DNA from 4 places in the Bacillus sp. C28GYM-DRY-1 genome. Region 4 is predicted to be linked to each of the others. Evidence: riboswitches for the same ligand, from Rfam matches in the RefSeq annotation. Region 4 holds a riboswitch; each other region holds the start of a gene.
The links. Region 4 has a riboswitch for thiamine pyrophosphate ahead of thiC (phosphomethylpyrimidine synthase ThiC). Riboswitches for the same ligand answer to the same signal wherever they lie in the genome.
Positions count from the first base shown of each region.

Region 1: linked by a shared signal. The riboswitch ahead of Q3W56_RS00335 (acetylornithine deacetylase) and the one ahead of thiC (phosphomethylpyrimidine synthase ThiC) in region 4 are both predicted to bind thiamine pyrophosphate.
Region 2: linked by a shared signal. The riboswitch ahead of Q3W56_RS05505 (YkoF family thiamine-binding protein) and the one ahead of thiC (phosphomethylpyrimidine synthase ThiC) in region 4 are both predicted to bind thiamine pyrophosphate.
Region 3: linked by a shared signal. The riboswitch ahead of tenA (thiaminase II) and the one ahead of thiC (phosphomethylpyrimidine synthase ThiC) in region 4 are both predicted to bind thiamine pyrophosphate.

Region 1 covers NZ_JAUMKF010000001.1:63,830-69,377, forward strand. Annotated here, with positions in the region: gene spoIIGA (sigma-E processing peptidase SpoIIGA) at 116-1,045, shown strand; gene sigE (RNA polymerase sporulation sigma factor SigE) at 1,108-1,827, shown strand; gene sigG (RNA polymerase sporulation sigma factor SigG) at 1,966-2,748, shown strand; gene Q3W56_RS00330 (ABC transporter ATP-binding protein) at 2,901-3,695, shown strand; TPP riboswitch at 3,707-3,809, shown strand; gene Q3W56_RS00335 (acetylornithine deacetylase) at 3,897-5,177, shown strand; gene Q3W56_RS00340 (YlmC/YmxH family sporulation protein) at 5,260-5,505, shown strand.
Region 2 covers NZ_JAUMKF010000003.1:313,032-318,579, reverse strand. Annotated here, with positions in the region: gene Q3W56_RS05530 (MerR family transcriptional regulator) at 1-300, shown strand, start outside; gene mgtE (magnesium transporter) at 343-1,698, opposite strand; gene Q3W56_RS05520 (hypothetical protein) at 1,716-1,838, opposite strand; M-box (ykoK) riboswitch at 1,929-2,096, opposite strand; gene Q3W56_RS05515 (transcriptional regulator SplA domain-containing protein) at 2,209-2,346, opposite strand; partial or broken gene Q3W56_RS05510 (PepSY domain-containing protein) at 2,605-2,715, opposite strand; TPP riboswitch at 2,872-2,984, shown strand; gene Q3W56_RS05505 (YkoF family thiamine-binding protein) at 3,080-3,688, shown strand; gene Q3W56_RS05500 (ECF transporter S component) at 3,685-4,284, shown strand; gene Q3W56_RS05495 (ABC transporter ATP-binding protein) at 4,271-5,548, shown strand, end outside.
Region 3 covers NZ_JAUMKF010000003.1:131,742-137,289, forward strand. Annotated here, with positions in the region: gene Q3W56_RS04415 (RluA family pseudouridine synthase) at 1-418, shown strand, start outside; gene prpE (bis(5'-nucleosyl)-tetraphosphatase PrpE) at 431-1,165, opposite strand; gene Q3W56_RS04425 (monovalent cation:proton antiporter family protein) at 1,399-3,243, shown strand; TPP riboswitch at 3,305-3,413, shown strand; gene tenA (thiaminase II) at 3,495-4,202, shown strand; gene tenI (thiazole tautomerase TenI) at 4,180-4,797, shown strand; gene thiO (glycine oxidase ThiO) at 4,781-5,548, shown strand, end outside.
Region 4 covers NZ_JAUMKF010000032.1:1,983-7,530, forward strand. Annotated here, with positions in the region: tRNA gene Q3W56_RS19565 (tRNA-Leu) at 76-157, shown strand; gene Q3W56_RS19570 (sporulation protein) at 242-1,018, opposite strand; gene Q3W56_RS19575 (hypothetical protein) at 1,163-1,360, shown strand; gene Q3W56_RS19580 (Type 1 glutamine amidotransferase-like domain-containing protein) at 1,740-2,432, shown strand; TPP riboswitch at 2,501-2,609, shown strand; gene thiC (phosphomethylpyrimidine synthase ThiC) at 2,741-4,513, shown strand; partial or broken gene Q3W56_RS19590 (FbpB family small basic protein) at 4,633-4,796, shown strand; gene katA (catalase KatA) at 4,847-5,548, opposite strand, start outside.

The DNA of each region.
Region 1 (5,548 bases), on a different contig from region 4:
CCTTAAAAATTGTATTTTCCTCTCAACATTAATTGACAGACTTTCCCACGGAGCTTGCTTTATACTATGAAACAAGAAGGGGAACAGCGTGATGCAAGAAGGAAAGGAGTCAGATGTGAAAATCTATTTAGATGTCATTTGGCTGTTAAACTTTTGTTTTGATGCACTTTTACTTTTGCTCACGGCATTTATTTTAAAACGTCATGTGAAAAAAAGAAGACTGATAGGCGGAGCGTTCATCGGTTCAAGTATTGTCCTTTTGATGTTTACTCCTTTTTCGCCGATCGTTGAACATCCGGCAGGTAAGCTGGCTTTTTCAGTTGTTATTGTGATGGTGACATTTGGCTTTAAGAGATTCCGCTATTTCTTTCAAAATTTGTTTTCCTTTTATTTTGCGACTTTTTTAATGGGGGGAGGAATAATCGGAGCCCATTCCTTGCTGCAGTCAAATTCTGTTGTTCAAAACGGTGTCATGATTACCAATCAAACTGGGTTTGGAGATCCGATCAGCTGGTTGTTTATTGTTGCTGGCTTTCCAGCATTATGGTTTTTTTCTAAGAGAAGAATTGAAGATGTTGAAACAAAAAACATTCAATATGAGGAACGCGTCAGCGTACAGGCTGATTTGGGCGGCCAAACGCTTCATGTCAGAGGGCTGATTGATTCCGGTAATCAGCTGTACGATCCGCTTACTAAAACGCCGGTCATGATTATTCACATTGATAAACTGGAACCGATTTTCGGAGCAGCCGAAACGACAATTATTCGAAACACAGATCCATTGGAAGCCATCCAACAACTCGATGATTCATTTCGCTTTTTAGATAAACTGAGGCTGATTCCATACAGGGGAGTAGGTCAGCAAAATCAATTTTTACTATGCGTTAAACCGGATCACGTAACGATTATAACAAAAGAAGATATGGTTTCTGCAGATAAATGCTTAATCGGCATCAGCACAACACAGCTATCGGCAGATGGAGAGTTTGACGCAATTATTCATCCGAAAATGCTTTCGGGCAAGGCCATCAAACACGTTTCATAATGTTCTCAAATGTCCGTTACTTATCATACTCAAACGACGTGACATTTAGAAGGGAGAGGAAGATGAAAAAACTGAAATTGCGATTGACGCACCTCTGGTATAAGCTGCTGATGAAACTTGGGCTGAAAAGTGATGAAGTCTATTACATAGGTGGGAGTGAAGCCCTGCCGCCTCCATTATCTAAAGATGAGGAGCAGGTTCTGTTAATGAAGCTCCCAAACGGCGATCAGGCGGCACGCGCCATTTTGATTGAACGTAATTTGCGCCTCGTCGTCTATATCGCCCGTAAATTTGAAAATACGGGAATTAATATAGAGGATTTAATCAGCATCGGTACCATCGGATTAATCAAAGCTGTGAATACGTTCAATCCAGAAAAGAAAATCAAGCTGGCGACCTATGCCTCCCGCTGTATAGAAAACGAAATCCTGATGTATTTAAGGAGAAACAACAAAATCCGTTCAGAGGTTTCCTTTGATGAGCCGCTAAATATTGATTGGGACGGCAATGAGCTTTTGCTTTCTGATGTGCTTGGCACTGACGATGACATCATCACAAAAGACATAGAGGCTAACGTAGATAAAAAGCTTTTGAAAAAAGCGCTTGAACAGCTCAATGAGAGGGAAAAACAAATCATGGAACTCCGTTTTGGTCTTGTCGGCGAGGAGGAAAAGACCCAAAAGGATGTAGCGGATATGATGGGGATTTCCCAGTCCTATATTTCTCGTCTTGAGAAACGAATCATTAAAAGATTGCGAAAAGAATTCAACAAAATGGTGTAAAAATTTTTTGCGGGTAATCCCTTGATTCTACAAGGATTTCCCAATAATGACTATTTTTCGGTCTGAGTGCAGTGCATATTTTTCCCACCCGAGGAGATACTTAACGTTGTACAGCAGCTCCTGTAGGGAGGGAAAAAAGTGTCGAGAAATAAAGTCGAAATCTGCGGGGTGGATACCTCCAAATTACCAGTACTCAAGAATGAAGAAATGAGAAAGCTGTTTAGGCAGCTGCAGGATGAAGGCGATGATTCAGCAAGAGAAAAGCTTGTAAACGGGAACTTACGTCTTGTCTTAAGTGTCATTCAAAGATTTAATAACAGAGGAGAGTATGTTGATGACTTATTTCAGGTCGGCTGCATCGGACTAATGAAATCCATTGATAATTTTGACCTAAGCCACAATGTTAAGTTTTCAACATACGCTGTACCTATGATTATCGGAGAGATCCGCAGGTATTTACGCGATAATAACCCGATCCGTGTCTCAAGATCACTCCGGGATATCGCTTATAAGGCACTTCAAGTAAGAGAGCGGTTAATCAGTGAGACAAGCAAGGAGCCGACTGCAGAAGACATTGCAAAAGTTCTTGAAGTACCGCATGAGGAAATCGTATTTGCGCTGGATGCCATCCAGGATCCGGTTTCACTATTTGAGCCGATCTATAACGACGGCGGAGACCCGATCTTTGTGATGGATCAAATCAGTGATGAGCGCAATAAAGATTCACAATGGATTGAAGAGCTGGCTTTAAAAGAGGGCATGAGAAGGCTGAATGATAGGGAAAAAATGATTTTGAGAAAGCGATTCTTCCAAGGGAAAACTCAAATGGAAGTAGCCGAGGAAATCGGTATTTCTCAAGCGCAGGTGTCCAGACTTGAAAAAGCGGCTATCAAACAAATGAATAAAAATATTCATCAATAATGAAATAGAAAGCCTTTAAAACGATTGTGTTTTAAAGGCTTTTCTATTGGTTGCAGGCGGTTTACGTTTTGGGAAAAATAAGGTATCCTAGTTCGTACAAAGTTTTATGAAAATTTAAATAATTATAAAGGGTAGTGAAGAGGAGGACCACAATGATTTTGCAACTTGACAATGTCTCATTAAAGCGGAATGGAAAATGGATACTGAGAGATATTCATTGGAAGGTGGAAGAAAAAGAAAATTGGGTGCTTTACGGACTGAATGGAGCCGGGAAGACAGCCTTGTTAAATATGCTTTGCTCATATTATTTTCCAACATCGGGCGAGATGCAGGTGCTTGGCCATCAATTTGGTAAAACGGAGCTTGGAGAGAAACTTAGACGGAAAATTGGCCTCGTCTCAGCGACTCTTCAGCAAAAATTTTATCCGGCAGATTCAGCATTTGAAATTGCTTTGAGCGGAGCTTACGCTTCAATTGGATTATATGAAACACCCAGTGCAGAAATCAGGGAAAAAGCCATTGGTTTGTTAGATGACTTGGGAGCAATTGAATATGCCGACCGCCGCTATGAAACCCTTTCTCAAGGAGAAAAACAAAGAGCCTTGATTGCAAGAGCGCTTATGGCCGATCCGGAGCTGCTGATACTGGACGAACCGGTCACAGGGCTGGATTTTATTGCCCGGGAAAAGCTGTTAGACACGATTACATACATTGCCAATAAAGAAAATGCGCCATCGATCCTTTACGTGACTCATCATGCGGAAGAAATTTTGCCGGTCTTTGACAAAGCCCTTTTGTTAAAACAGGGAGAGGTCTTTAAATCGGGAGAAATAAAGGAAATGCTTACTGATCAAATCCTTTCCGCTTTTTTTGATACGCCAATCCATGTATTATGGAATCAGGATCGGCCGTTTTTAACAAGAGCTGAGCCAATAACGAATGCCTGACAAACACATATCGATCATCCTAGGGGTGCTTTGCGAAGCTGAGAGAGACATTTGTCTTAACCCTTTTGACCTGATCTGGATCATGCCAGCGGAGGGAAGCGGTGAAAAAACGGAGTACATAGGACTCTGTTTGTTTTTATTAAGCCGTTTCATAACATTTGAAACGGCTTCTTTGATTTTAAAGAATAGGAGCGGATCGCATTGAATCAACAAATAGAGTCTCTGTTAACAAAGGTGGAAGATCAAAAGGAGGAGCTTATTCAGCTAGCAAAAACGCTGATTTCCTATAAAACTCCTGCTCCGCCTGCAAGAAATACCGACGGCATTCAGTCTTGGATTGCTGGGTTTTTAAATGAAATGGGATTCTCAATTGATAAATGGGACGTGTACCCAGGAGATCCCAATGTTGTAGGGTTACTAAAGGGAACAGATTCAGCAGGTCATTATAGCTTGATCATCAATGGCCATGTAGATGTGGCAGAGGTGAAAGAGGATGAGGAGTGGGAGCATGATCCGTTTCATCCAATTGAAAAAAACGGCCTCTTAATTGGACGAGGCGCTTCTGATATGAAAGGCGGAATGGCATGTGTGCTGTTTGCGGTAAAATTGATTCGTGAAGCCGACATTGAACTTCCTGGTGATTTGATTCTGCAATCGGTAATCGGGGAGGAAGTCGGAGAAGCCGGGACGCTTGAATGCTGCAAGAGGGGCTATCATGCTGATTTTGCAGTTGTCGCGGATACGAGCGATATGCATATTCAAGGTCAAGGCGGTGTTATTACAGGCTGGATTGAAATCAAAAGCAGTCAAACGTTTCATGATGGGACGAGGCGGAATATGATTCACGCAGGCGGAGGAACATTCGGAGCAAGCGCAATTGAAAAAATGGCAAAAATCATTGCGGGACTCGGGGAACTGGAGCGCCACTGGTCTATCATGAAAAGTTATCCCGGTTTTAAACCAGGCACAAATACGATTAATCCGGCTGTCATAGAAGGCGGCAGACATGCGGCTTTTATAGCGGATGAGTGCAGGCTGTGGATCACAGTCCATTTTTACCCTAATGAAACTCATGAACAAGTGGCAGCGGAAATAGAAGATTATATTAACCGACTGAGTGACAGTGATATTTGGCTTAGGGAAAACCGCCCTGTCTTCAAGTGGGGAGGCTCATCTATGATTGAAGACAGGGGAGAAATTTTTCCGGCACTGGAAGTTGACCCTGGCCATCCAGGCGTATCAGCGCTTACAGCGTCTCATGAGAAAGTGAAACGGGAGCGTCCGGTTATTGACGTTTCTCAATCCGTTACAGACGGAGGATGGCTGTATAATGCAGGCATTCCAAGCGTGATTTACGGACCTGGAGATCTGCATAATGCACACTCCGTGAACGAGGAGGTATCGATTGAGCAACTGGTCGATTATACGAAAATTATGCTCAATTTTATCATCAGCTGGTGCAGCCGAAAAAAAGAACAGTGACCATGAAAATTTCTTCTTGCTGACAAGGTTCAGCCTGCCCGTTCATATACTTGAAAAAAGGACGGAAAAAGGACGTGATGGAATGATCAGCATTTCAGAATTTCAAGTGAAGGATGTCGTCAATGTCTCAAACGGAAAAAAGCTGGGGAGCATTGGTGATATAGATATCAATGTAACCACTGGCAAAATTCAGGCGATCATACTAGGTGGAAATGGAAAAGTGCTTGGGTTTTTTGGAAAAGAAGAGGAATTGGTCATTCCATGGCGAAATATAGTAAAAATCGGGGAAGATGTAATCTTAGTCCGATTAAATGAACCGCATGCATAACTTGCTCGTCTGCAGCGGATTGGCAAATGCCGGAAGTCTGGAT
Region 2 (5,548 bases), on a different contig from region 4:
AAAGTGATTTCAATCGGGATTGTGAGTGAATTGACAGGATTGTCCGTAAGACAGATCAGGTATTATGAGGAACGAAAGCTCATTTATCCGCAGCGTTCATCAAGGGGAACGAGAAAATATTCTTTTGCTGATGTGGAACGGCTGATGGATATTGCCAATAAGCGTGAAGACGGCGTACAGACGGCAGAGATTTTAAAGGATATGCGCAAAAAAGAGCAAATGTTAAAAAACGATCCGCAAGTGCGGAAAAAAATGCTGGAGGGGCAGCTTAATGCTCACTTTCGGTACAAAAACCGTTAAATGAAAAAGTCCGACTCGCTATTGAGACGGACTTTTATTATTTTATAATGAGTGTATGAATGCAGTGGCAATGCCAAAGTAAATTATTAAAGACAAAATATCGCATAACGTTGTAATCAGCGGTCCAGAAGCGATCGCCGGGTCTACTTTTAGCTTATGCAAAATAATAGGGATAATTGTACCTGACATCGTGCCGATAATTAAAGTGAAGAACAGTGAAGAAGCGACAACAAATCCCAGCACCGCGTCCCCCTGCCATAAAATAGAAATGATTGCAATTAGCACTGAACAAACCGCTCCGATATAAATACTTGTTCTGAATTCCCGGAAAATCAGGCGCATAATCGTTTTTTTGTTCAATTCTTCTTTAGACAACCCTCGGATGACAACCGCAAGAGATTGTGTTCCTGTATTTCCTGTCATCCCTGTCACCATCGGCATGAAAAACGCCAGCGCAACAACCTGCTGCAGCGCATCTTCAAAATTACTGATAATGCTCCCAGAAATCAGTCCGATAAACAAGAGTAAAATCAGCCATGGCAGGCGCCGATACGCCGCCACGTATGCCTTTGTGTCAAAGGTGATGTCTTTACCTGAAGCGGCAAATTTTTCGTAGTCCTCATCAGCTTCCCGAATGACGACGTCGATAATATCATCGACCGTTACAATACCGACAAGCACGTTGTTTTCTTCCACAACCGGGATGGCCAAGAAATCGTAACGTTCAATCAGGCGGGCAACCTCCTCCTGATCCTGAAGAGCGTCTGCTGATATGACGCGGGTAAACATTAGATCCTGCACCTTTTCTTCAGGCTCGCCCAGTATTAAATCTCGGTAGGAAAGTACGCCAACCAGCTGTTTGCTTTCATTGATGACGTATAAGTAGTTGATCGATTCAGCTATTTCAGCAAAGCTTTTCAATTTGACGACCGCGTCTTTTACCGAATAATGCTGAGGAATCCATACATACCGGTTTGTCATCATGCGCCCCGCTGTGTCAGCCGGATAATTCATCAAGAGCTGTACAGCTTTTGACTCTGACGCTTCCATGCTGGACAAAAGCTGTTCCTTCAGTTCCTCATTCATTTCTTCTAGCAATTGAGCGAGATCATCGTTGTCCATTTTGTTCATCGCAAGTGTTGCTTTTGTTTTTCCAACTTTATTTAAGACGGCAAGCTGGTATTCGCGTTCCAGCTCCCCAATCATATCAGTGATATCATCTACAGTTAAATATGATAAATAGCGGGCGCGGTGTTTTTCTGGCATTTCCTTAAAAATAAATGCCATATCATAGGGCTGAAGCTCATCAATAACGCTTCTGAAATCCTTAATTTTCCCGTCTCGCAATAAAATAATAATGCGTAAAATGAGTTCGTCATAGGTCATGTTTTGAATCATCGGGACTCGTACCTCCTCTACGGAGACGTGCCGGCCTCGCCTGAAGGTGCGGCAGATCGTCTCCTCATCGTGTAATCAATTGTCTTGCTGTCATAGTATATGGGTACCTCTTCAGATTGACTCGAATGGGGAGAATCCATACTCCGCACCTCCTTTAATCAGTTTCGTTTTCAAGGCATAAAAAAAGCCTTCGGGATTGAAGGAGAAAGAAGCACGGCAAAAAAGCGTGCGAGCGCCTTCAGTCGTAGAGCTTTAGCACTGTATGGCATAGGATTTAATCATCCAGCTGCGTTAAAAATCACCTTATGTCGATGATTTCTGTTGACCCATTGGCGTCTTTGGACATTTTTGGGCAGCAGCGTATCTCCATACAGGAGCCTCACCTAACGAAGTTCTTAATTGAATTGACACACTGAGATTACAGAAAAAAACAAGCTGTGTCAACAAAAAAAAGTAATTAATGTGTTTTGTTTTCATCACATTTACGGAACAAAACAAGGGCCTAAGCCCTTATTCTGTTGTTTGCGTCTCATCATCTTCAGAGAGCAAATGATATGTTTCATGAAGAAATAAAGCGTACTCTCCTTCCTTCGTCGGATGAGGGACGTATTCAGCCTGATTGATGTATTGCTCCTCTTTCTTTTCCATGCGTTTTTCGCCTCCTTTTCTACTTAGATTGTCCAAAAGAAGGCTTTCTTATCATGAAAAACCCCCGCTGCTAACGGGGGTTCCAGATTGTAGACAAAGTCCTAAAACGCTTTTTTGTTTTAGGATTTTGTCATCTTTTCAGCATGATTGAAAACCCTTGAAGTCTAGGAAGGACGAGCATTGGAGCGAATTATGATTCGTGAGCACCAACGCGCAGGACTGACAACGAATGCGACGGTTTGCGGACACGCTGAATGATTAGTCTTCTATATCCTGCTTAACGATCCGTCCATCCTTTGCGGAAATGTCAAATTCCGTCTCAATGCCTTGTTTCGTTTGGATCTCAATTTCGTAGATGTAAGCGCTGTCGGTCTGGCGTTTTTTTCCTCACCTTCCACAATTAATAGGTTCCCTTTTTTTCCAAATCCGACCATCCTCTCCTGTCCCTATATGAAAAAAATGATTTCATTGTTTACAAAATGATTGTTATCATCTATTATGATGTCAAAATAAAAAATTGTATATGGAAAGCACTAGGGGTGCTGTTTTTGGCTGAGATAAAGCGTGCAAACACGCGCTTTGATCCCTTATGACCCGATCTGGATAATACCAGCGTGGGGAAGTGCAGGTTGACCGAATGGTGTATTTTTTTGTGCGCTTAATCGATCTATGACTGCATATTCCCTTAGAATATGCAGTTTTTTATTTTACTAAAAAACAGGAGGTCGGAGAAATGGATCATATTTGTGGTACAAGCAGAATCGCCGGTTTTCGGTTCTCTTTATACCCGATGACGGATGATTTTATCAGTGTGATCAAGTCAGCGCTGAAAAAAACTGACACATCTAAGGTTTGGACGAAAACAGATCATATCAGCACGGCCTTGCGCGGATCGATTGATCATGTATTCGATGCTGCCAAAGCCATTTACCTTTATGCGGCGAACAGCGAAAAACACATCGTCATGAATGGCACGTTTTCCATCGGATGCCCGGGCGATACACAGGGAGATACATATCTTTCCGCAAGCAATAAGCGTGTCAATGAAGATGCCGTCCGAAGCCTAAACGCAGAAGCCCCTTGCCAATTTGCGCTTTATCCGATGAATGAGCCGGATTATATGGGCCTTATCATGGAAGCTCTCGATATTGCTAAAGCAGAAGGCACCTTCGTACAAGGCATCCATTATGCGAGTGAGCTTGACGGGGATGCGCATGACGTGTTCAGAACACTGGAGGCCGTTTTCCGCATGGCTGAACAGCAAACAAAACACGTAACCATGACTGTGAATCTCTCGGCTAACAGTCCATCAAGAAAAAAACAGAAAGCAGGGATAAAATGAAAAGCTGGAAAGTAAAAGAAATTGTCATTATGTCCGTTATCAGTATCGTTTTTGCCGTTGTTTATTTATTATTCACGCATTTCGGAAACGTACTTGCAGGTATGTTTGGGCCAATCGCCTATGAACCGATTTACGGCATTTGGTTTATCGTTTCTGTCATCGCCGCGTACATTATTCGAAAACCAGGTGCGGCGCTTGTTTCTGAAATCATTGCCGCTCTCGTTGAGTGCCTGCTGGGAAATCCGTCTGGCCCGATGGTCATCGTCATCGGCATTGTTCAAGGCCTCGGGGCTGAGGCTGTATTTCTCGCGACGCGCTGGAAGGTATACTCTCTTCCTGTCCTTCTGCTGGCAGGAATGGGATCTTCAGTAGCCAGCTTTTTCTATGATCTCTTTGTTTCTGGCTATGGTGCCTATTCACCAGGTTATCTTCTTATTATGCTTGTGATCCGTCTGATTTCCGGCGCGTTGCTTGCCGGGCTGCTCGGAAAAGCAATCAGTGACTCTCTTGCTTATACGGGTGTGTTAAACGGAATGGCACTCGGAAAGGAACTGAAAAAGAAACGGAAGCGGGCATCAGAACATGCAAGCCTTTAATGAGCTCCTGACGGTTGACCAGCTCAGCTTCTCTTATGAAGAAGACGAGAAACCGGTGTTTCAAAACATTTCGTTTACGCTGCAAAAAGGGGAATGCGCTTTACTGCTAGGGCCGAGCGGGTGCGGAAAAAGCTCCCTCGCCCTTTGTTTAAACGGTCTTTACCCGGAGGCTTGCGACGGCATACAGTCCGGTCATGTATTTTTATTTCAAAAGCCGGTCACTGGCGCTGAAACCTCCGAAACGATTGCTCAGCATGCCGGGGTGGTCTTTCAGGACCCGGATCAGCAGTTTTGCATGCTGACGGTTGAGGACGAAATTGCTTTTGGGCTGGAAAATTTGCAGGTTCCGAGAGAAGAGATGACGGAGAAAATTGATGCCGTATTAGAAAAATTGCGTATCAGCCATTTAAAAGAAAAAACAATATCAGCACTGTCAGGAGGACAAAAGCAGAAAGTGGCTCTTGCCTGTATTTTGGCGATGGAGCCTGAGCTTATTATGTTAGATGAGCCAACTTCTTTGTTAGATCCCTATTCAGCTCGGGAATTCGTTCACATGATGAAAGATCTTCAGCAAGAAAAAGGCTTCAGTCTCCTCGTCATTGAGCACCAGCTTGATGAATGGACGCCTTGGATTGAGAGAACAATCGTGCTGGACAAAGCAGGCAAGAAAGTGCTCGATGGCCGGACGAAAGATCTATTTCAGCACGAAGCGAAGACCTTAAAGCAAATGGGGATCGCGATTCCAAAAGTGTGTGACCTGCAGGAAAAACGCCGTATGCCGTTTACATTATCAAAGGAAACGCTTTTCAAGGAACCCTTTCCTGCCCGGCATGCTGAAAAGAAAGAAGCTCCTTCTGGAAAACGTGTGCTTGATGTCAGCAGCCTTTCGTTCACGAGAGGACAGCAGACAATTTTTAAAGACATCAGCTTTTCATTGCGCGAAGGCTCTTTGACCGCGCTTGTCGGCCCGAACGGCACCGGAAAATCAACACTCTTATCCGTCCTTGCGCGTCTGATGAAGGCGCAAAGCGGAAAGATTCTTCTATATGATAAACCGCTGCACTCATATAAAGAAACTGAACTGCGGAAACGAATGGGATTTGTTTTTCAAAACCCGGAGCATCAGTTCGTCGCTGGCACAGTATATGACGAGCTGTTGTTCGGCCAAAAAGTAAATGCTGAAACTGTGAAAAAAGCGCAGCATCTGCTGCATCGTTTCGGTCTTGCGCATTTGGCTGATCATCATCCGTTTGCAATCAGCCAA
Region 3 (5,548 bases), on a different contig from region 4:
AAACGGGCTTGTGAAACGCCGGTATGTGGCAGTGGTCCACGGGCGGTTGACACAGGCGGAGGGAACAGTTGATGCTCCGATTGGCAGACATCCTGACAGTATTATTGAACGGACAGTGACACCGGATGGCCAGAAGGCTGTTACTCATTTTTATGTCACATGCCCAAATGACGATATGACCTTGGTGACATTGCAGCTTGAGACTGGACGGACCCACCAAATTCGTGTACATATGAGCTATCTCGGGCACCCGCTGTGCGGCGATACACTGTACGGCGGAACGAGACGGGAAATTGGCCGCCAGGCCCTGCACAGCGAGCAGCTTTCATTTATCCATCCGCTGACACAGGAGAACATGACGTTTCATGCGTCACTGCCTCAAGATATGAACGAACTGATAAAAGGAGAGAATCATTGATTCTCTCCTTTTTTATATGGAACGAAATCTTGATTCGTCATAAGGCAGGGAACTTGGAACTGAGACGGTTTCTATTTCTGGAAAGCGAAAGCCTGTCAGTTTATTTCCGAACACGCAGCCTGTATCAATGTTGATGGTGCGATTGGCTTTCCGAGGCTCTTTCACAGGTGTATGGCCGTATACGACCCAAGCCTTGCCGTTATAGGCTGCCGCCCAATCACGTCTGACGGGTCTGCCGTCCGGATACGTTTCGCCCGTCACATCACCGTAAAGCACAAAGTCTTTCACCCTGCGGGTATATTTGCCGATATCGTCAGCCTTTATGCCAGCATGGGCGACAACTAATTCTCCGTTATGTAAGATGTCGTAAAGCGGCGCTGTTTCGTATAGCTTCATAAACTGTTCGCTGACTGCTGTTCTTTCTTCTTTAGAAAGTTCCTCAAGCTCTGCCGCTGTTGTTTCGAGACCGTGCATCACTTTCACCGGATTTCCTTTTAAGTAGCGGTACAGCTTATTGCAATGATTTCCCGGGACATAACGTACAGCGCCTTTGTCGTAAGCGCCCGCTACAAAGCGGATGACCTCTATCGATTTGGGTCCTCTGTCGGTTAAATCACCGGCAAAAACAAGCATCCTCCCTTCCTCGTGTTCAGGTACTCCATTTTTGATCGTATAGCCAAGCTTTTGGATTAATGCAGTCATTTCGTCATAGCAGCCATGAATATCGCTGATTATGTCGTAAGCCATGCGGCATCCTCCTTACCAATGATTTTAATTATTATGATGCAAAGTACTGTGAGTCATCACAAGCTTTTATGTGCAAATTATAGAAGAATCATTTTCTAAACAGGATTTAGACCATATTACTTTATTTTTTATCATCACCCTTGTTAAAATCGCGTTATGTTTTTTTAAAATTTGAGGTTTTGTTCTTTGATTAAGAACTGGTATAACCCTGATCTAAAAAGGAGGTTCTAATTATGGCGCATACATCTGTCGCATCTTTAGTTGTTGTACTTATCGTTGCATTTTTGACACCCATCCTTTTGCATCGGTTTAAACTCAGCATCCCGGTTGTTGTTGCTGAAATCATTATGGGATTGATCATAGGAAAAAGCGGCCTTAATTTAGTTGTGGAGGGTGACACATGGCTCCAGACGCTTTCTATGCTCGGATTTATCTTTTTAATGTTTTTAAGCGGGCTTGAAATTGATTTTTCATCGTTTGAGAAAGGAAAGAAAAAGCAGCTTATGCCGAACGGCAAAGAAGCGCCTAATACGTTTGCTGCGGCATCCATTATATTTGGCGGTATTTTTATTTTATCATTACTGCTGTCCTATGGGTTCGTCTTGGCAGGATTTATCGAAAATGCATTTTTAATGACGCTTATTATTTCAACGATTTCATTAGGCGTTGTCGTACCAACATTAAAAGAAGAACGGATCATGAATTCAAATATCGGGCAGATTATTTTGCTCGTTGCTGTTATTGCTGATTTGGCTACGATGATTCTTCTTGCTGTTTTTTCTTCTTTATACGGAGAGGACAGCGGAAACATGTGGCTCCTGATGATCCTGTTTGCAGCCGGAGTGGTGCTTTACTTTTTCGGCCGTGTCTTCAAACATCGCTCTTTTGTTCAATCCATGTCAAAAGGGACGATCCAGATCGGAACGCGCGCGATTTTTACGTTAATTATCGTACTTGTTGCCCTGTCTGAATCACTTGGGGCAGAAAATATTCTCGGCGCTTTCTTAGCAGGGGTTCTCGTTTCCCTTCTTTCGCCAAACAAAGAACTTGTTCAGCAGCTGGATTCATTCGGCTACGGGTTCTTAATTCCGATTTTCTTTGTGATGGTCGGTGTGAAGCTGGATATATGGACCCTTTTCCAAGACCCGAAAATATTAATCATGATTCCACTTCTGCTTCTGGCGCTGTTAGTAAGCAAAATCCTTCCTGTTTTGTACTTGAGGAAGTGGTATGATAACCGAACCGTTTTGGCATCTGGTTTCCTGCTGACATCAACGCTTTCGCTCGTGATTGCCGCTGCGACAATCGGCGAGCAGCTTCACGTGATCAGCGCAAATATGTCAGGAGCACTGACGTTAGTAGCCGTCATTGCAAGTATTTTTTCGCCGGTCTTCTTTAAAAAGTTGTACAAACGGGAGGAGCAGCCGGAGGAGAAAAAGACGATTACGTTTATCGGTGCAAACCAAATGACATTACCTGTTACTCTTGAACTGCCGGAGGAAGAGTATGATGTGCGTGTTGTACACGTCTACCAAGAGAATGCGGAGGAAAAGCTTTCAGAGTCAGTATTTACTATCGAAACGATTTCTGACTATGAACACGAGACGCTTGAATCACTCGGCATTTTTGATACGGATATCCTCGTTGTGGCGACAGGGAATGAAGACATGAATGCGGACATTGCATTACTTGCAAAAGAAAAAGGCACAGAGAGAGTCATTGCCAGTGTAGGATCACCGGAAAATGAAGCAGCTCTGAAGGAGCAGGGAATCAGTATCTTTTCTATTCTGCTTTCAACAAAAACACTGCTTCGCGCACTGATAGAAGCGCCTGGAGTCATGAGGCTCCTCACGAACCAGGAGTCTTCGCTGTATCAAATTAATATGGATAATAGCACTTACGACGGTGTGATTTTGCGGGAATTCCCTTTAACAGGCGACGTCATCTTTGTCAGGATTTTCAGAGGTGTTGATAGCATCGTTCCTCATGGGGACACAAGGCTGAAACTGGGAGACCGCTTAATTGTTACCGGATCTCGCGGGTACGTAACGGAGCTTAAGAAAACATTAGAAGGATAAACCTTGACCAAATAGGGATTCGTGTTAATATAGAGGTGCAGAACAATTCAATATGTATTCGTATTACCACTAGGGGTGTCCTTTTTAAGGGCTGAGATAAAAGTGTGACTTTTAGACCCTCATAACTTGAACAGGTTCAGACCTGCGTAGGGAAGTGGAGCGGTATTTGTGTTATTTAACTATGCCAATTCCAAACCACTTTTCCTTGCGGGAAAGTGGTTTTTTTATTTATCAGACAGGGGGAATGACGTGTGAAGTTTTCAGAAGAATGCCGCAGTGCAGCCGCAGAATGGTGGGAGGGGAGCTTTGTCCATCCGTTCGTTCAGGGAATCGGTGACGGAACGCTTCCAATTGATCGTTTTAAATACTACGTGCTTCAGGATTCTTATTATTTAACGCATTTTGCGAAGGTGCAATCGTTTGGCGCCGCTTATGCGAAGGACCTTTATACAACGGGACGGATGGCAAGCCACGCTCAAGGTACATATGAGGCGGAAATGGCGCTTCATCGCGAGTTTGCGGAGCTGTTGGAAATCAGTGAGGAAGAGCGTAAGGCGTTTAAGCCGTCTCCTACGGCATACTCTTATACATCCCATATGTACCGTTCGGTTTTGAGCGGGAATTTTGCTGAGATCTTAGCGGCCCTGCTGCCATGCTACTGGCTTTATTACGAAGTTGGGGAGAAATTGCTGCATTGTGATCCGGGGCATCCGATTTATCAGAAGTGGATCGGCACATACGGCGGTGACTGGTTCAGACAGCAGGTCGAAGAGCAAATCAATCGGTTTGATGAGCTGGCGGAAAACAGCACAGATGAAGTGCGCGCCAAGATGAAAGAGAATTTTGTTATTTCCAGCTTCTATGAATATCAATTTTGGGGAATGGCCTACCGAAAAGAAGGCTGGTCCGACCGCGGCATAAAAGAGGTGGAGGAATTTGGAGCTTCACGCCATAACTGATGACTGCAAGCCGGTTGAAGAGTTAGCCAGAGCAATCATAGCTATTCGTAATGAAGTTGATTTTATACACATTCGGGAACGGTCAAAATCGGCAGCCGACATTTTGAAACTGCTCGGGCTTATTTCTGAAGGCGGTGTTGATAAACGAAAGCTGGTCATGAATGGGCGGGTGGATATTGCGCTTTTTTCTACGATTCATCGTGTGCAGCTGCCGAGCAGCAGCTTTTCGCCGAAGCAGGTCAGAGCCAGATTTCCTCACCTTCATATCGGCCGGTCGGTGCATTCACTTGAGGAAGCGGTTCAAGCAGAAAAGGAAGACGCTGACTACGTGTTGTTCGGCCATGTGTTTGAAACGGATTGTAAAAAGGGCCTTGAAGGCAGAGGTGTGTCATTGCTGTCAGATATCAAACAGCGGATTTCCATCCCGGTTATTGCGATCGGCGGAATGACGCCGGACAGATTAAGAGACGTAAAGCGTGCAGGAGCAGAAGGTATTGCAGTCATGTCGGGAATTTTTTCTTCCGCGGACCCTTTGGAAGCTGCCAGACGATATTCCCGCAAGCTAAAGGAGATGCGCTATGAAAAGGCATTATGAAGCAGTTGTCATTGGAGGCGGAATTATCGGTTCCGCGATTGCTTATCATGTAGCAAAGGTAAACAAAAACATCGCACTGTTTGAAAGTGGCATAATGGGCGGCAGAACAACAAGTGCCGCTGCCGGAATGCTGGGCGCCCATGCCGAGTGCGAGGAGCGAGACGCGTTTTTTGACTTTGCCATGCACAGCCAGCGTATGTACAAAGGTCTTGGAGAAGAGCTTTACGCATTATCCGGTATTGATATCAGACAGCATAACGGCGGTATGTTTAAGCTTGCGTTTTCTGAAGAAGATATGCTGCGGCTGAGGAAAATGGACGACTTGGATTCTGTCAGCTGGCTTACAAAAGAAGAGGTTTTAGAAAATGAGCCGTATGCGTCTGCTGACATTTTCGGGGCAGCCTTTATTCAGGATGATGTGCATGTTGAGCCTTATTTTGTTTGTAAGGCATATGCGAAAGCAGCAAAAGCGCTTGGGGCGGAGATTTTTGAGCATACTCCTGTCCTGCAAATCGAACGTGACGGTGAAGCGCTGTCCATTGAGACGCCGAATGGCAATGTATGGGCAGATCATGTCGTTGTCGCCAGCGGGGTGTGGAGCGGAAGGTTTTTTAAACAGCTCGGGCTGAACAATTCATTTTTCCCTGTAAAAGGGGAGTGCCTGTCTGTTTGGAATGATGAGATACCGCTGACAAAAACACTTTACCATGACCATTGCTATATCGTACCGAGAAAAAGCGGCAGACTGGTT
Region 4 (5,548 bases):
TTTTTTAAAATACGTTGACACTTTATAAGATCCATGATATATTTATATTCGTCGGTTAGATACGACGTAAAACTTGCCGGTGTGGCGGAATTGGCAGACGCGCACGACTCAAAATCGTGTTCCTTCTGGAGTGTCGGTTCGACCCCGACCACCGGTATACTGAAAACCCGTTTCTTATACAGAAACGGGTTTTTTTATTAAAGAAAAGGAGCCTTCATTAATTGTGGCTCCTTTTTATCATTCACTCAGCGTATTGGTCTATGATCTCTTCTAGTACCTCTTTAAGCCCTTCTGCATCTTCAAGCTCTGATTGGCTGAAGCGGACACGTACGAGCTGTTCTCCGTCATTATACATCTCTTCAAACCATCCTCGCAGGCCTCTTGCCCTGCGGTCGACCTCGAAAATCATATCTAAACCGTCATCGTCTAAAAGGAAAATAAGCTCTAGTTCATTAAGCATCTGACGATAGTAGCCTGATGTCGGAACGAACTCAAATTCTTGAACGAACGGTAGGCGGCGTTGGAAGTAAGGTGCTTGTTCGCAATCTGCTTCGTTAAGACGGAAGCCTAGGTTTTCGATGGCTTCTAGCACACTTTCAACCCAAGGATGCGCTTCAACGAAAATGCGGTCATGGTCGGACTTATCAATACCGCCTTCGATATCAAGGTCTGTTACCACGGCGACCTCTACTTTCCCAACAGTGATCGGCGTATCAAGAGGCAGAGTGAATGAGAACGGGAATTGATGCTCTTCTCCAGGCTGAATCGTAAATGAACCAGTGACCCGGAAAGAATGAATTGTAGTGTATTTCCGATGCTCTTCATCGTCTTTTACAATGACGTACCGTGTATTAAGCTGTAAATCAATATAGCGGATGTCCTGAGCAATTTTTCCGCCTTTGACATGGACAGTTCCCCGTATTTCTTCTCCTGGATAATATGCGTCTTTCTCTAAAATTGTATCTACTTTTGCAGCACCAATACCGGCACTTGCCGCAAGCTTTTTAAAAAATGACATGTTAGATCTTCCCCTTTTTCTTTATCTCAACAGATATACGTAAAAAGGAGGAAAAAAGATTCGTTTGATTCATACTTTTTTCCTATGATTTGTCAGGCCTAGGGACAGACTAAGAATAATACTGAAAGCAAAGGAGCGGATGAAATGGACAAAGAGAGTATGGTTGCTGATGAATTGCACAGAATGTTTTTGGCTGGTGAGCTGCAAATCACGGTAGAAGAGGATATAAACAATATTTCCGAAAGGCTAAGAAACGGAGATCTCAGTTTAGACCGATTAAGCGGTGAAGACGCGTTTATAAAAGAAACAGTAAACGAGGCTTTAAGAAGAGTGGAGCAATAAAGGAGAAGAGACGGTCTTTCATAAACGAGAGACCGTCTTTTTTTATGACCTTTTTACAGTTCTCTACAGGATATAAGCGAGTCGATTTGAAATGGTTTATCTAGGATCAAGCCTTTTCCAACAGGAGTTCTGACAGTTCTCCATACAGATAAACAGCTGCATCTAATTGATCATGCAATGTCTTCGGAGGTGAGAGTTCGAGGTTGCCGTTATCGCGGCGGTATACTTGTTAATGTATTTTGTTGTTAAGAAATTAAGAGCAGTTGAAGGTACGTCTATGGCGTTAATTGGATCAAAGACATTGTTCAAGGGCCTTTATTTTCTTGCTTCTATACAAAATGCTATAATGAATAACAAATTTTTGACGGGGAGTGGGAGTATGAAGCAGATTATTGCAATGGGCGGCGGGGGTTTTTCGATGGAGCCGGAAAATTTGTCCCTCGATCAATATATCATCAATCAATCAGACCGGAAGTCGCCTCGCGTTTGTTTTTTGCCGACGGCGAGTGGTGATTCCCAAAACTATGTTCAGCGGTTTTATGATGCATTTCAAACACTGGATTGTGTGCCGTCTCATTTATCCTTATTTAAGCCACCGACAACAGATTTACTTTCTTTTGTTATGGAACAGGATGTAATGTATGTTGGCGGGGGAAATACGAGGAATATGCTTGTGCTGTGGAAGGAGTGGGGGCTGGATCTTATTCTCAGGGAGGCATGGATGAACGGTGTGATTCTAGCGGGATTAAGTGCCGGTGCGATCTGCTGGTTTGAAGAAGGGGTGACAGATTCAGCCGGACCGCTAACTAGTATGAAAAGTTTAGGTTTGTTGCAAGGAAGTTTTTGCCCTCATTATGACGGTGAAAAGGACCGAAGGCCGATATACCACCAGCTGATATCTAATGAATTCCTGAGTGATGGCTATGCTGCGGATGATGGAGCGGCTCTCCATTTCATAAATGATCAGCTGTTTCAGACAGTTAGTTCAAGACCGGGTGCAAAGGCATATCGGGTGATGGTGGCTGAACATGAAATAGCTGAAATCCCGCTGCCTGTCAAATATTTAGGGTGAATTGGCTGAATATTATCTAAATTCCTCTTTTTTTTTGATTGATTTCATGTTAAGATGAGTCAGAAATCAATAGTTACTGGGGGTGCCCGCTTTTCGGGCTGAGAGAGAAGGTAAACTTCTTAACCCTTTGGACCTGATCTGGTTCGTACCAGCGTGGGGAAGTAGAGGAATTGTTTTTATTATTGTCGTGTGGGCAATAGTATGTTTCTTTCTGACTGTAACCGGGTTCATTCATTTGAATCCGGTTTTTTGTGCTGGTTATGGGCTTGATTTTGTCCTTTCAAACGAAGAGAGGGGAAGGATAAGTAATGCAAAACAATTCAGTGCAGCAAGCCAACATTTCCATTATGTCGAGTTTTTCGGGGAGTAAAAAAGTATACGTGGAGGGTTCTTCCTCGGACATCCAAGTGCCGATGAGGGAAATCGCCTTAAGTCCGACGACAGGTTCGTTCGGTGAAGAGGAGAACGCGCCTGTACGTGTCTATGATACAAGCGGACCGTATACGGACCCTAATGTGACCATTAATATTCAAGAAGGACTAAAGCCGCTCCGCCAAAAATGGATCACAGGGCGCGGCGATGTTGAAGAATATGAAGGACGGGCTGTCAAACCAGAAGATAACGGTTATAAAAAAGCAAAACCAAATGTAAGCTACCCAGGACTAAAGCGGAAACCGCTGCGGGCGAAAGCGGGCCAAAATGTCACTCAAATGCACTATGCCAAAAAAGGAATCATTACACCTGAGATGGAGTTTATCGCAATCCGCGAGCATGTGTCTCCCGAATTTGTCAAAAATGAGGTAGCAAGCGGCCGGGCGATCATTCCTTCAAATATTAATCACCCTGAGAGTGAACCGATGATTATCGGCCGGAATTTTCATGTGAAGATTAATGCGAATATCGGAAATTCAGCGGTTACGTCATCCATTGAAGAAGAAGTGGAAAAAATGACGTGGGCCATCCGCTGGGGAGCGGATACGATGATGGATCTTTCTACCGGAAAAGACATTCATACGACGCGAGAATGGATTATTCGCAATTGCCCTGTGCCTGTGGGAACTGTTCCGATTTATCAGGCGCTTGAAAAAGTAAACGGCGTAGCGGAGGATTTAACGTGGGAGATTTACCGTGATACGCTGATTGAGCAGGCAGAGCAGGGAGTGGATTATTTTACGATTCATGCTGGTGTTTTGCTGCGGTATGTCCCGCTAACCGCAAAACGGACAACTGGAATCGTGTCACGCGGGGGAGCGATTATGGCGCAGTGGTGTCTGGCTCATCATCAGGAAAGCTTTTTGTATACTCATTTTGAAGAAATCTGCGAAATCATGAAAACGTATGATATTGCTTTTTCTCTTGGGGATGGTCTGCGTCCCGGATCAATCGCTGATGCCAATGACGAAGCGCAGTTTGCTGAATTAGAGACGCTTGGAGAGCTGACGCAAATTGCCTGGAAGCATGATGTTCAGGTAATGATTGAGGGACCGGGGCATGTGCCGATGCACAAAATCAAAGAGAACGTCGATAAACAAATGGACATTTGCAAAGAAGCGCCTTTTTACACATTGGGGCCTCTGACGACAGATATTGCACCGGGCTATGACCATATTACTTCAGCAATTGGAGCGGCGATGATCGGCTGGTATGGGACAGCAATGCTTTGTTATGTAACGCCGAAGGAGCATTTGGGGTTGCCAAATCGTGATGATGTTCGTGAAGGAGTCATTACATATAAAATTGCTGCGCACGCGGCAGACCTTGCAAAAGGGCATCCCGGAGCGCAAATACGGGATGATGCGTTATCGAAAGCCCGCTTTGAATTCCGCTGGCGAGACCAGTTTAATCTATCTCTTGATCCGGAAAGAGCACTTGAATATCATGATGAAACCCTGCCGGCTGAAGGAGCAAAAACCGCTCACTTTTGTTCAATGTGCGGGCCGAAGTTTTGCAGTATGAGAATTTCTCAGGATATTCGTGATTATGCGAAGGATAAAGAGCTTAGTGAATGGGATGCCATTCAAGAAGGAATGAAAGAAAAAGCTGAAGAATTTGTGAATCAAGGCAGCAAGCTGTATAAATAAAATTGACAGGCAAATTGGAATACGTTTTAAGTTTAAATATAGCTAATATATTTACAGTATTTGCTGATCGTGAAGCCAAAGGCTCTTATGTTTTAGATAAGGGCCTTTTTTGTATGTAAAAGGAGGGGAGAAAACGACTCAGGACGCGAAATACATATGGGAATCAAATTTTGCTGCTTGAACTTCTGAGTGAAAAAACAAAAGAGAGATTATGAACTGCGCGGAGCCTATGGAGGAATTTTATATAAAGGTTGATAAGAAGCATACGGCAGTACGTAACTAACTATTAACTATAAAAAAACCCGCTATTTGCAGCGGGTTTTTTCATTTCTATTAAGCATCTTTTTTAATCGGCAATCCAAGGCCTTCTGCCACGCGTTTTCCGTATTCAGGATCCGCTTTGTAGAAATGCTCGATTTGGCGAAGTTTGATTTCTTCTTTTTCTACCGGCTTCATGGCGTTAACGATATTTTCAACAAGGCGGGCGCGCTCATCTTCGCTCATTAAACGATAGAGGTCACCGGCTTGTGTGTAGTGATCGTTGTGATCGTAGCTCACGCTGTCAGCGATTCCTTGTACTGGATATGCTGCTTGTTTATCCTCAGGTGACTCTTTCGGACCGCCGAAGCTGTTAGGCTCGTAATAAACAGATCCGCCGCCGTTATTGTCAAAACGCATTTGTCCGTCACGCTGATAATTGTTCACTTCGTTGCGTGCGCGGTTGATTGGCAGCGCTTGATGGTTTGCACCGACACGGTAGCGGTGTGCATCATGATAAGCAAACAGCCGGCCTTGAAGCATTTTATCCGGAGAAACATCAATACCAGGCACGAGTGTTCCAGGTGAGAATGTCGCTTGTTCTACTTCTGCAAAGTAGTTTTCCGGATTTCTATCTAGAACCATTCGTCCAACTTCGATTAACGGATAGTCTTTTTGAGACCAAACTTTTGTGACATCAAACGGATCGAAGCGATACGTATTTGCATCTTCTAAAGGCATGATTTGCACATATAGTTTCCATGCAGGGAAATCACC